2 regions of the Enterococcus sp. DIV0174 genome follow, and region 2 is predicted to be linked to the other one. Evidence: a T-box and tRNA genes for the amino acid it is inferred to sense, from the RefSeq annotation. Region 2 holds a T-box; the other holds one or more tRNA genes.
What was found. The T-box of region 2 lies ahead of leuS (leucine--tRNA ligase). A T-box ahead of a tRNA ligase gene usually reads a tRNA of that ligase, here a tRNA-Leu.

Region 1 (4,846 bases), 730 kb from region 2:
TTTTATGCACTTTTTTTGGAAACACTGGTATTGACGAAAGGTGAAAAATCATTGATAATACATAGATAGTTATCAATATGTAATTGAGTAGTATTTAAATGTGAGGCTTGTTAGCAAAGGAGAGGAAAGAATGGATCATGAGCAAATGGCAAAAATGTTTAAAGCATTAGCTGAGCCCAACCGTATTAAAATTATTGAACTACTTTCGACGAGACCAATGTGTGCCTGTGAAGTCCTAGATTATTTTGATTTTACACAGCCAACTCTTTCCCACCATATGAAAGTTCTAGAGTCTGTAGGAATCGTTTCAGTTGAGAAGGATCGTAAGTGGCATTATTATTTTTTGAAAAAAGAAGAGGCCTCAGAATTATTAAAAGCAATGTTAGATCTTTTTCCTAACTAACGCACAAATACAGGCGCGATCATGTCAGGAGAAAAATTATTTTGTTACCTAATTGTGCCTATGTGATTCAATGGATCTAAACAACCAACGAATCATATGAACTGCTTTGGAGATAAGAAAAATTCAATTTACAAGGAGAAAAATTCATGACTTATGCGTTAGAAATAAACGAACTAAAAAAAGTATATGCAACTGGTGTTGAGGCCTTAAGAGGTATCGATTTAGCTGTAGAAGAAGGAGACTTTTATGCACTGCTTGGACCAAATGGTGCTGGGAAGTCCACAACAATTGGTATTATTACTTCATTGGTCAATAAAACATCTGGAAAAGTGAGTGTTTTTGGTTATGACCTTGATACTGATTTGGTGCGTGCCAAACAACAAATCGGATTGGTTCCTCAAGAATTTAATTTCAACCCGTTTGAAACAGTGCAACAAATTGTTGTCAATCAAGCGGGCTACTATGGCGTTTCACGTCAGGAAGCTTTAAGACGAAGTGAAAAATATTTAAAGCAATCGAACTTATGGGAAAAACGAAATGTTCGCGCACGAATGCTTTCTGGAGGAATGAAACGACGATTGATGATTGCTCGTGCTTTGATGCATGAACCGCGTTTACTGATACTTGATGAGCCAACAGCTGGCGTTGATATTGAACTAAGAAGAGAAATGTGGACATTTTTGCGAGAATTAAATGAACATGGAACAACAATCATCTTGACGACTCATTATCTGGAAGAAGCAGAAATGCTTTGTCGAAATATTGGAATCATTCAAGCGGGTGAATTGATTGAAAATACTAGCATGAAGAGTTTACTGTCAAAATTACAATATGAAACATTTATTTTCGATTTAGAACCACATACTAAATCATTTTATTTACTGGGTTACAACCATCTTTGGGAAGATGAACAAACACTTGCAGTTGAGGTCGAGCGTAATCAAGGTGTGAATGGAATTTTTGAACAATTGACGGAAAAAGGAATCAAGGTACTCTCAATGCGTAATAAATCCAATCGTTTAGAAGAATTGTTCTTGAAGATTACAGAAGAAAATGGTCATGTGGAGGAAAGAAATGTTTAATTTATATGTAACGGCGCTTAAAAGTTTAGCAGTCAAAGAAACAAATCGCTATTTGCGAATCTGGGTTCAGACATTAGTACCACCAGTTATCACGACTTCTTTATATTTTATTATTTTTGGGAAAATGATTGGTGGACGAATTGGTGAGATGGGTGGATTTTCTTACATGGAATTCATTGTTCCAGGTTTAATCATGATGTCAGCGATCACTAGTTCTTATGCAAATGTTTCTTCCTCATTCTTTTCACAAAAATTCCAAAAAAATATTGAAGAATTATTAGTAGCACCTGTACCCACACATGTGATTATCTGGGGATTTGTCATTGGTGGTTTGGGTCGAAGTGTTTTAGTTGGGACACTGGTAACAATTATTTCGCTCTTTTTTGTTCCATTACACGTTTATTCATGGTCAATGGTCGTCCTCACGTTATTGATGACAGCCATTTTGTTTTCATTGGCTGGGTTACTTAATGGTATCTTTGCGAAGTCTTATGATGATGTTTCAATCGTACCGACGTTTGTGTTACAACCTTTGACTTATCTTGGCGGTGTCTTTTATTCGATTTCAATGTTACCACCTATTTGGCAAGCTGTTTCAAAAATCAATCCAATTGTGTATATGATATCGGGCTTTCGCTATGGATTTCTTGGGACGATTGATGTTCCTATTTTCTTCTCGATTTTTATTTTAGTTGTCTTCATTCTTGTCCTTTATAGTGTTTGCTGGTATTTGATCGAAAAGGGTCGAGGACTACGGAGTTAAAGAAAATAATTAACAAAACTTGACAGTTCTCTTCAAAAAATAAAAGGTCGCGCCAAGATGTTGGCGCGACCTTTTTTATTGGTTTTACTCTATAATAAAAGAGACAGATCTGTAAAGAGCTATCTCTCAGTGATGCAGACGATGGGATTTGAACCCACACGAGCTAACGCTCACAAGACCCTCAATCTTGCATGTCTGCCGTTCCATCACGTCTGCAAAATAAATAACAAAATAATCATAGCGATGATTGCTTCAGATGTCAAGATAGAAAGTAGTGAAAAGAACGATGAAAAAATATGATGGTGAATTTTCTGGATTAGGAATGATTGCCGGGCTTTTAATTGGTTTAGCAAAAGGAAATATTTTGTTTGGCTTGATGCTTGGTGTTGTTTGTGGTGTGGCAATGGATTGGGGCGCTAATTTATGGAATGACTATCAGCAAAATAGAAACGATGATAGTTAAAAAATAAGGTTGAAGAACTGGATTTAACGAAATATGCTGGTATATTTATACGGGATAGAGTATGATATTGGATAACTTAGTAAATAACTATCGATAATATAGTCAGAAGTTTCTAACTTTTTGAAATGAGGGATCGGAGAATATGAGAGAATTTGAAAAGTCCAACAAATTAGAAGGTGTTAGTTATGATGTACGTGGTCCGGTTCTTGAAGAAGCAGACCGCATGCAAGAAGAAGGAATTAGCATCATGAAATTGAATACGGGGAATCCTGCCCCGTTTGGCTTTGAAGCACCTAATGAAGTTATTCGTGATTTGATTATGAATGTGCGTGAGTCAGAAGGTTATTCTGATTCAAAAGGGATTTTTTCTGCAAGAAAAGCGATTCAGCAATACTGTCAATTAAAAAAATTTCCTAATGTTACAATCAACGACATTTATACAGGTAATGGTGTCAGTGAATTAATTTCAATGTGTATGCAAGGGTTGTTAGACAATGGTGATGAAGTTTTAGTCCCAATGCCAGATTATCCGTTATGGACAGCCTCCATTGCACTTGCAGGAGGAAACCCCGTTCACTATATTTGTGATGAAGAAGCGGAGTGGTATCCGGATATTGCAGACATCAAGGCTAAAATCACTAGTCGTACGAAAGCAATCGTGATTATTAATCCAAATAATCCAACAGGGGCTCTTTATCCTAAAGAGTTATTAGAAGAAATTGTTGAGGTTGCTCGTCAAAATGATTTAATCATTTATTCAGATGAAATTTATGATCGCCTAGTAATGGATGGCTTAGAGCATATCCCAATCGCAACTTTGGCACCAGATTTGTTTGTCGTGACTCTAAATGGTCTTTCAAAATCCCATCGAGTAGCAGGTTTCCGCGTAGGATGGATGGTACTTAGTGGAGATAAGTCACGAGTGCAAGGATATATTGAGGGCTTAAATATGTTATCTTCGATGCGTTTGTGCTCTAATGTTTTATCCCAGCAAATCGTACAAACCGCTTTAGGTGGTTATCAAAGCGTAGATGAGTTATTGCTACCTGGTGGCCGAATTTACGAACAAAGAGAATATGTTTATAATGCGATTAATGATATTCCAGGTTTATCAGCAGTGAAACCTAAAGCAGCATTTTATATTTTTCCAAAAATTGATACAAAACGTTTTAATATTTTTGATGATGAAAAGTTTGTACTTGATTTCTTGCATGAACACCATATTTTACTTGTTCACGGTGGCGGATTCAATTGGCATCAGCCAGACCATTTCCGAATCGTTTATTTACCAAAATTAGATGATTTGAAGGTCATGGCTGGAAAAATGCGAGAATTTTTGACGACTTATCAACAAAAATAACGACGATTCTTAAGGAATTGTTTTGCTAGCCAAACAGTTTAGAAATGTCTGTGGCATTAAAAATGTCACAGCTTTTTCTTTGTTGTTAAAAAAGTTAGCAAAAAGTAAGTGAGTAATTTTCTTTCCCAAGAAAAAGTGAAACAGCCCTTTTCTTGAAGTTTACTCATCCGTAAAGTAAAATACTGTTATCATGCGAGTACGCATATTTTGGGGAGGATACATAATGGAAACGTTTGTCGATTCCTTTGGGACAATTATCAAGACAATACGAAAAGAACGAAACATGACACAAAAAATGCTTTCTCAAGGTATTTGTTCTCAAAGTGTTTTAAGCAGAATTGAAAATAATGAAGAATTGCCAAATGTTCTGGTAATGGCACAAATTTGTCAACGGCTAGGTGTGACCATTGATCATGTGATGACCTTATCCAATGGGGATATTCGTAAAAATCTGCAACAGTTAGACTTGCTAGATTTTTATTTTCAAAGGCGCGACTATCGCAAATTAGCACAGCTTTTGAAAAATGATGAAGTCAAAAGTAGCCTGTACTCAGATGCAGATTACCAACGTTACTATTACTATTTAGGTGTATGTGAATTTTATCTAGCAAAAAACATTTCTCAAGCTGTTTGTTATTTAAAAGAAGCGCTGACTTATTCGAGTCATAGTGAGCATGTGCATGTTTCTGATACGGAAGTTCAGTTGATTAGTGCAATTGGTAAGATTTATGGAGTTGCAGGAAGACCAACGGAAGCACGCTATTATTTGAGTAAA
Region 2 (4,846 bases):
TTATACGCTTCGTTAACAAAGACCATTAATTGAGAAATAGCTGTGTTGAAATGCATGCTTGCATAGTCTTCTGTTACCTTTTTCACTGTTTGATTGTAAACTTTTGCTAGTTTGCCATCATTGATGGTTGTGATACGATCACGCATTTTATTGTTTTCATCCACGATCAGGCGCCATACACGATCCAAGAATTTACGGCTACCTTCTAGTCCGTTTTCGCTCCATGCAATCGAAGCATCTAAAGGTCCCATGAACATTTCATACATACGTAATGTATCCGCACCATAAGCTTCAACTACGTCATCTGGATTTACAACATTTCCACGTGATTTTGACATTTTCTCATTGTTCTCGCCTAAGATCATTCCTTGGTTATACAATTTTTGGAATGGTTCTTTTGTTGGAACAACACCAATATCATACAGGAATTTATGCCAGAAGCGAACATATAATAAATGTAGCACTGCATGTTCAGCACCACCAACATAGATATCCACTGGCATCCAGCGTTCTAGTTTTTCATAGTTTGCTAATTCTTTTTTATTGTGTGGATCAATGTAGCGTAGGTAATACCAAGAACTCCCAGCCCATTGTGGCATCGTATTTGTTTCGCGACGACCTTTTTTACCTGTTTCTGGATCAACAACATTGACCCAATCAGTGATATTTGCTAATGGTGACTCACCAGTACCACTTGGTTTAATGTTATCTGTAATTGGCAAACGTAATGGTAATTCTTCTTCTGATAGTGCAGTTACTGTGCCGTCTTCCCAATGAATAATTGGAATTGGTTCTCCCCAATAACGTTGACGTGAGAACAACCAGTCGCGTAAACGGTAGCTAACTTCTTTTTTACCAAAACCATTTTCCTCAAGCCAGCTATTCATTTTAGCAATGGCTTCTTCTGTGTTCAAGCCATCTAAAAACTCAGAATTGATATGTGGGCCATCTTCTGTATGTGCTGCTTTTGAAAGATCGCCACCTTCAATAACTGGTTGGATTGGCAAATCAAACACTCTGGCAAATTCATAGTCACGCTCATCATGCGCAGGAACTGCCATGATCGCACCTGTTCCATAAGAAGCAAGTACATAATCAGCAATCCAAATTGGAATTTCTTTGCCATTGGCTGGATTAATTGCATACGCACCAGTAAAGACTCCTGTTTTTTCTTTGGCAAGATCTGTCCGCTTCAAATCAGATTTTTTCGCAGTTTCTTCAATATACGCTTCAACAGCTGCTTTTTGTTCTGGTGTCGTGATTTCACGAACCAAATCTAATTCTGGTGCTAAAACAGAATAAGTTGTTCCAAATAATGTATCGGGACGAGTTGTGAAGACTGTATAAGATTTATCTGTCCCAGCCACTTTGAATTCCACATTTGCCCCAACTGAGCGACCAATCCAGTTTCTTTGCATTTCTTTAATGCTTTCTGGCCAATCTACGGTTTCTAAATCGTCTAATAAGCGATCCGCATATGCAGTAATTTTCAACATCCATTGGCGCATCGGTTTACGCACGACGTCAAAGCCGCCACGTTCGCTCTTTCCATCAATAACTTCTTCATTTGAAATCACTGTTCCTAGTTCTGGAACCCAGTTCACAGCAACTTCTGCTTCATACGCTAACCCTTTTTCATATAATTTCGTAAAGATCCATTGTGTCCATTTGTAATACTCTGGATCTGTGGTATTCACTTCACGGTTCCAATCATAACTAAAGCCTAAAGAATTGATTTGACGGCGGAACGTTTCAATATTTTTCTTCGTGAATTCTGCAGGATCATTCCCAGTATCTAATGCGTACTGCTCTGCTGGAAGTCCAAATGCATCCCACCCCATTGGATGCAACACATTGAAACCTTGACTACGTTTCACACGTGAAAGAATATCTGTTGCAGTATATCCTTCTGGATGTCCCACATGTAATCCTTGACCAGATGGATACGGAAACATATCTAGTGCGTAAAATTTTGGTTTTTGTGGATCATCTTGGGTATTAAATGTGTGATTTTTCGCCCAATATTTTTGCCATTTTTTTTCAATTTCTTTATGGTTATAACTCATTTTCTGTCCCCCTGCATTTTTTTCGTTGAAAGTAAGTTACTTTCCTCATTGTTTTTTTCGTTCTACCGATAAAAAACAAAAAAGTCCTATAAAAAGATTGCTCTTTTTATAGGACGTAATCTACGTGGTACCACCTAATTTTTACCTTTTCCATTGGAAATAGGCCTCAAACGTTGTAACGGTCGTCACCGCCATTGCTTACTTTTATTTTCAGCAAAGGCAACTCAAAGGCGAGTTCAAAAGCGTCCGTACACATTTTCACCAACCATGTGCTCTCTAAAACTTCCAACTTTTTACTAATTCCTTTTCAAGTGTTGCTTATTTAAGTAGATTCATAGTAACAAATATCTTCAGTAAGTTCAAATAGTATTTGACAAAATTTTTAGATTTATTTTGCAACTATCACACTTTGACCTGGATAAATGAAATTGTCTTTAATATTATTCCACTCAATGAATTGCGCCATTGATAAATTGTGATCGTTGGCAACACTCCAAACAGACTCACCGGCTTTTACTGTGTACTTTTTAGTCCCAGAGTTAGTAGTAGGCGCTGTTGTTTGTGCTGATCCTTTTTTCACAATGACTTTTTGGCCTGGATAAATGAAATTGTTTTTTATGTTGTTCCATTCAATGAATTGTTCCATAGTAATGTTGTTTTTGTTTGCTACACCCCAGACAGATTCGCCTGCCTTCACCGTGTACAGCGTATCTCCACTGGTACTTGTGCTTATCGTTGGTTTCGCATTATTTGAAGAAGTAGTTGTATTCGCTGCGTTATTTCCAGTCGTAGCTGTTGCATTCCCACTTGCTGAATTAGTCGATGCAGTAGAACCACCCTTGATAATCAATTTTTGCCCTGGATAAATGAAATTATTTTGAATATTATTCCATTCAATCAATTGTGCCATTGTAATGTTGTTTTTGTTTGCTACGCCCCAAACAGATTCGCCTGCCTTCACCGTGTAAGTGGAAGAAGTTGTTGTTTCTGCTGAAGAGCTGGTCGAATTACTATTATTCGTAGTAGCATTATTGTTGGTTGTCGCACTACTTGATGTCCCATTCTTCACAATCAGTTTTTGCCCTGGATAAATGAAGTTATTCGAGATTTTATTCCATTGGATAAGTTGTGCCATCGTGATTCCGTGGGCATTTGCCACGCCCCAGACAGAATCACCCGCTTTAACCGTATAAGAACCAGTCGATGCACTTGCATTACCTGATTGATTTGTATTCGCATTTGAATTTGATGAACCTGGATTTGTCGTTGTGCCAGTTGTACCATTAGAAACAACTAATTGTTGACCTGGATAAACAAAATTATTTTTGATATTGTTCCATTGGATCAATTGATTCATTGTAATCCCATGTGCATTTGAGATGCCCCAAACAGAATCACCTGATTTAACGGTATATTTCGAACCATTACTTGGTTGTGTATTCGTTGTATTACTGTTACCAGAAGAGTTCGTATTACTTCCAGAATTATTTGTTGATGAACCTGTTGATTGTTCCCCTTTGATTGTTAAACGTTGACCTGGGTAAACAAAATTATTTTTGATATTGTTCCAATCAATCAATTGCGCCATGGTAATTCCATGCGCATTCGCAATACCCCAGACAGAATCACCTGATTTGACAGTATACGTTGATGTGGTAGTTGTAGAACCATTATCAGTTGGTGTCGTCACAGAATTATTTGAGCCTGTTCCTGTATTCACCCCACTGCCTGAACCAGTTGTAGCACCACCACCCGCATTACCAGTTGCAGGTGTATCGTATTTGGTTAATCCATAAGTTACAATAATATTATTTAATTTTGTTGAATACGTTGGATCTGTCGCATAGCGACCAGTTAATGCTGCAGTAGCTTCTGTGTAAGACTTGGTATTACTTTTCCAAGTACCAGCATAATAGTAGCCATTGCCAAAAGAAGTATTGCACAATACATAAGCATTATCACTAAATGATTCTGCAAAAGTTGGGTAATGACGGAAAGGTTCTTTTTTCGTTACCCATTTATTATTTAAATATTCTAATGTATTCATATAAACAGTTTGACCTTGGTAACTGCCTTTGATTCCAAATAAATTGTGATAAGGTGATTGTGACAACGCACTACTTCCCCAGCCGCTTTCAACAACTGCTTGGGCAATCATAACCGAAGCGTATAAATCATTTGCTTGGGCAATAGGTTGCGCATAAGTTGAGATTTCCGCAATAAATGCTGAAGTATTGATTCTTGCACCAACTTGAGCAGGTAGCTCATTTGCGGCTACAGGAACTGGTTGAATCAACGGTGCCGCAACAGAACAACCAACCATTGCAGTACCAACTGCTGCTACTCCACGTTTTGCATTTCTAAAACGTTTCTTTTCTTCTTGGCGTCTCCGCTCTTTTCTTCCGATCGTTGCCTTCTCCATTTTCTATCCTCCGCATCCATTTTTCAGTTACTATAAGTATAACTTTTCTTAAACTACATTAAAAGTTCTTTAAACTCTTTGTTATCCTTTGTAATCTGTATGTAATTTTATGTAATACCCAATCATTTGAGTTCATAAAAGTCTTGATAGCTCTACGTTGCAGAAACTAATGACTTTTTAAAATCATTAGTTTTTATTTCAGAAATATTACTAAATCTTTTCGTCAGCATTACGCTAGATCCTATCATCAAAATTTCATCAGTTTTTCATTTCGTTTCTCCGAGCAAAAAATCTAGCAACTAAAAAAATGCTATAATGATTTCATTAGATTAAGGAGGCATTTTATGAAACAAAACAC

Region 1: it has a tRNA-Leu gene. The T-box ahead of leuS (leucine--tRNA ligase) is inferred to sense a tRNA for this amino acid. The anticodon was not compared.

What each region holds. Positions count from the first base shown of each region.
Region 1 covers NZ_CP172881.1:1,727,625-1,732,470, reverse strand. The annotation lists gene IGJ93_RS08200 (ArsR/SmtB family transcription factor) at 131-403, shown strand; gene IGJ93_RS08195 (ABC transporter ATP-binding protein) at 550-1,485, shown strand; gene IGJ93_RS08190 (ABC transporter permease) at 1,478-2,248, shown strand; tRNA gene IGJ93_RS08185 (tRNA-Leu) at 2,382-2,464, opposite strand; gene IGJ93_RS08180 (hypothetical protein) at 2,535-2,711, shown strand; gene IGJ93_RS08175 (pyridoxal phosphate-dependent aminotransferase) at 2,854-4,071, shown strand; gene IGJ93_RS08170 (helix-turn-helix domain-containing protein) at 4,295-4,846, shown strand, end outside.
Region 2 covers NZ_CP172881.1:2,454,869-2,459,714, forward strand. The annotation lists gene leuS (leucine--tRNA ligase) at 1-2,066, opposite strand, end outside; T-box leader at 2,173-2,385, opposite strand; gene IGJ93_RS11690 (LysM peptidoglycan-binding domain-containing protein) at 2,455-4,488, opposite strand; gene IGJ93_RS11695 (phosphatase PAP2 family protein) at 4,833-4,846, shown strand, end outside.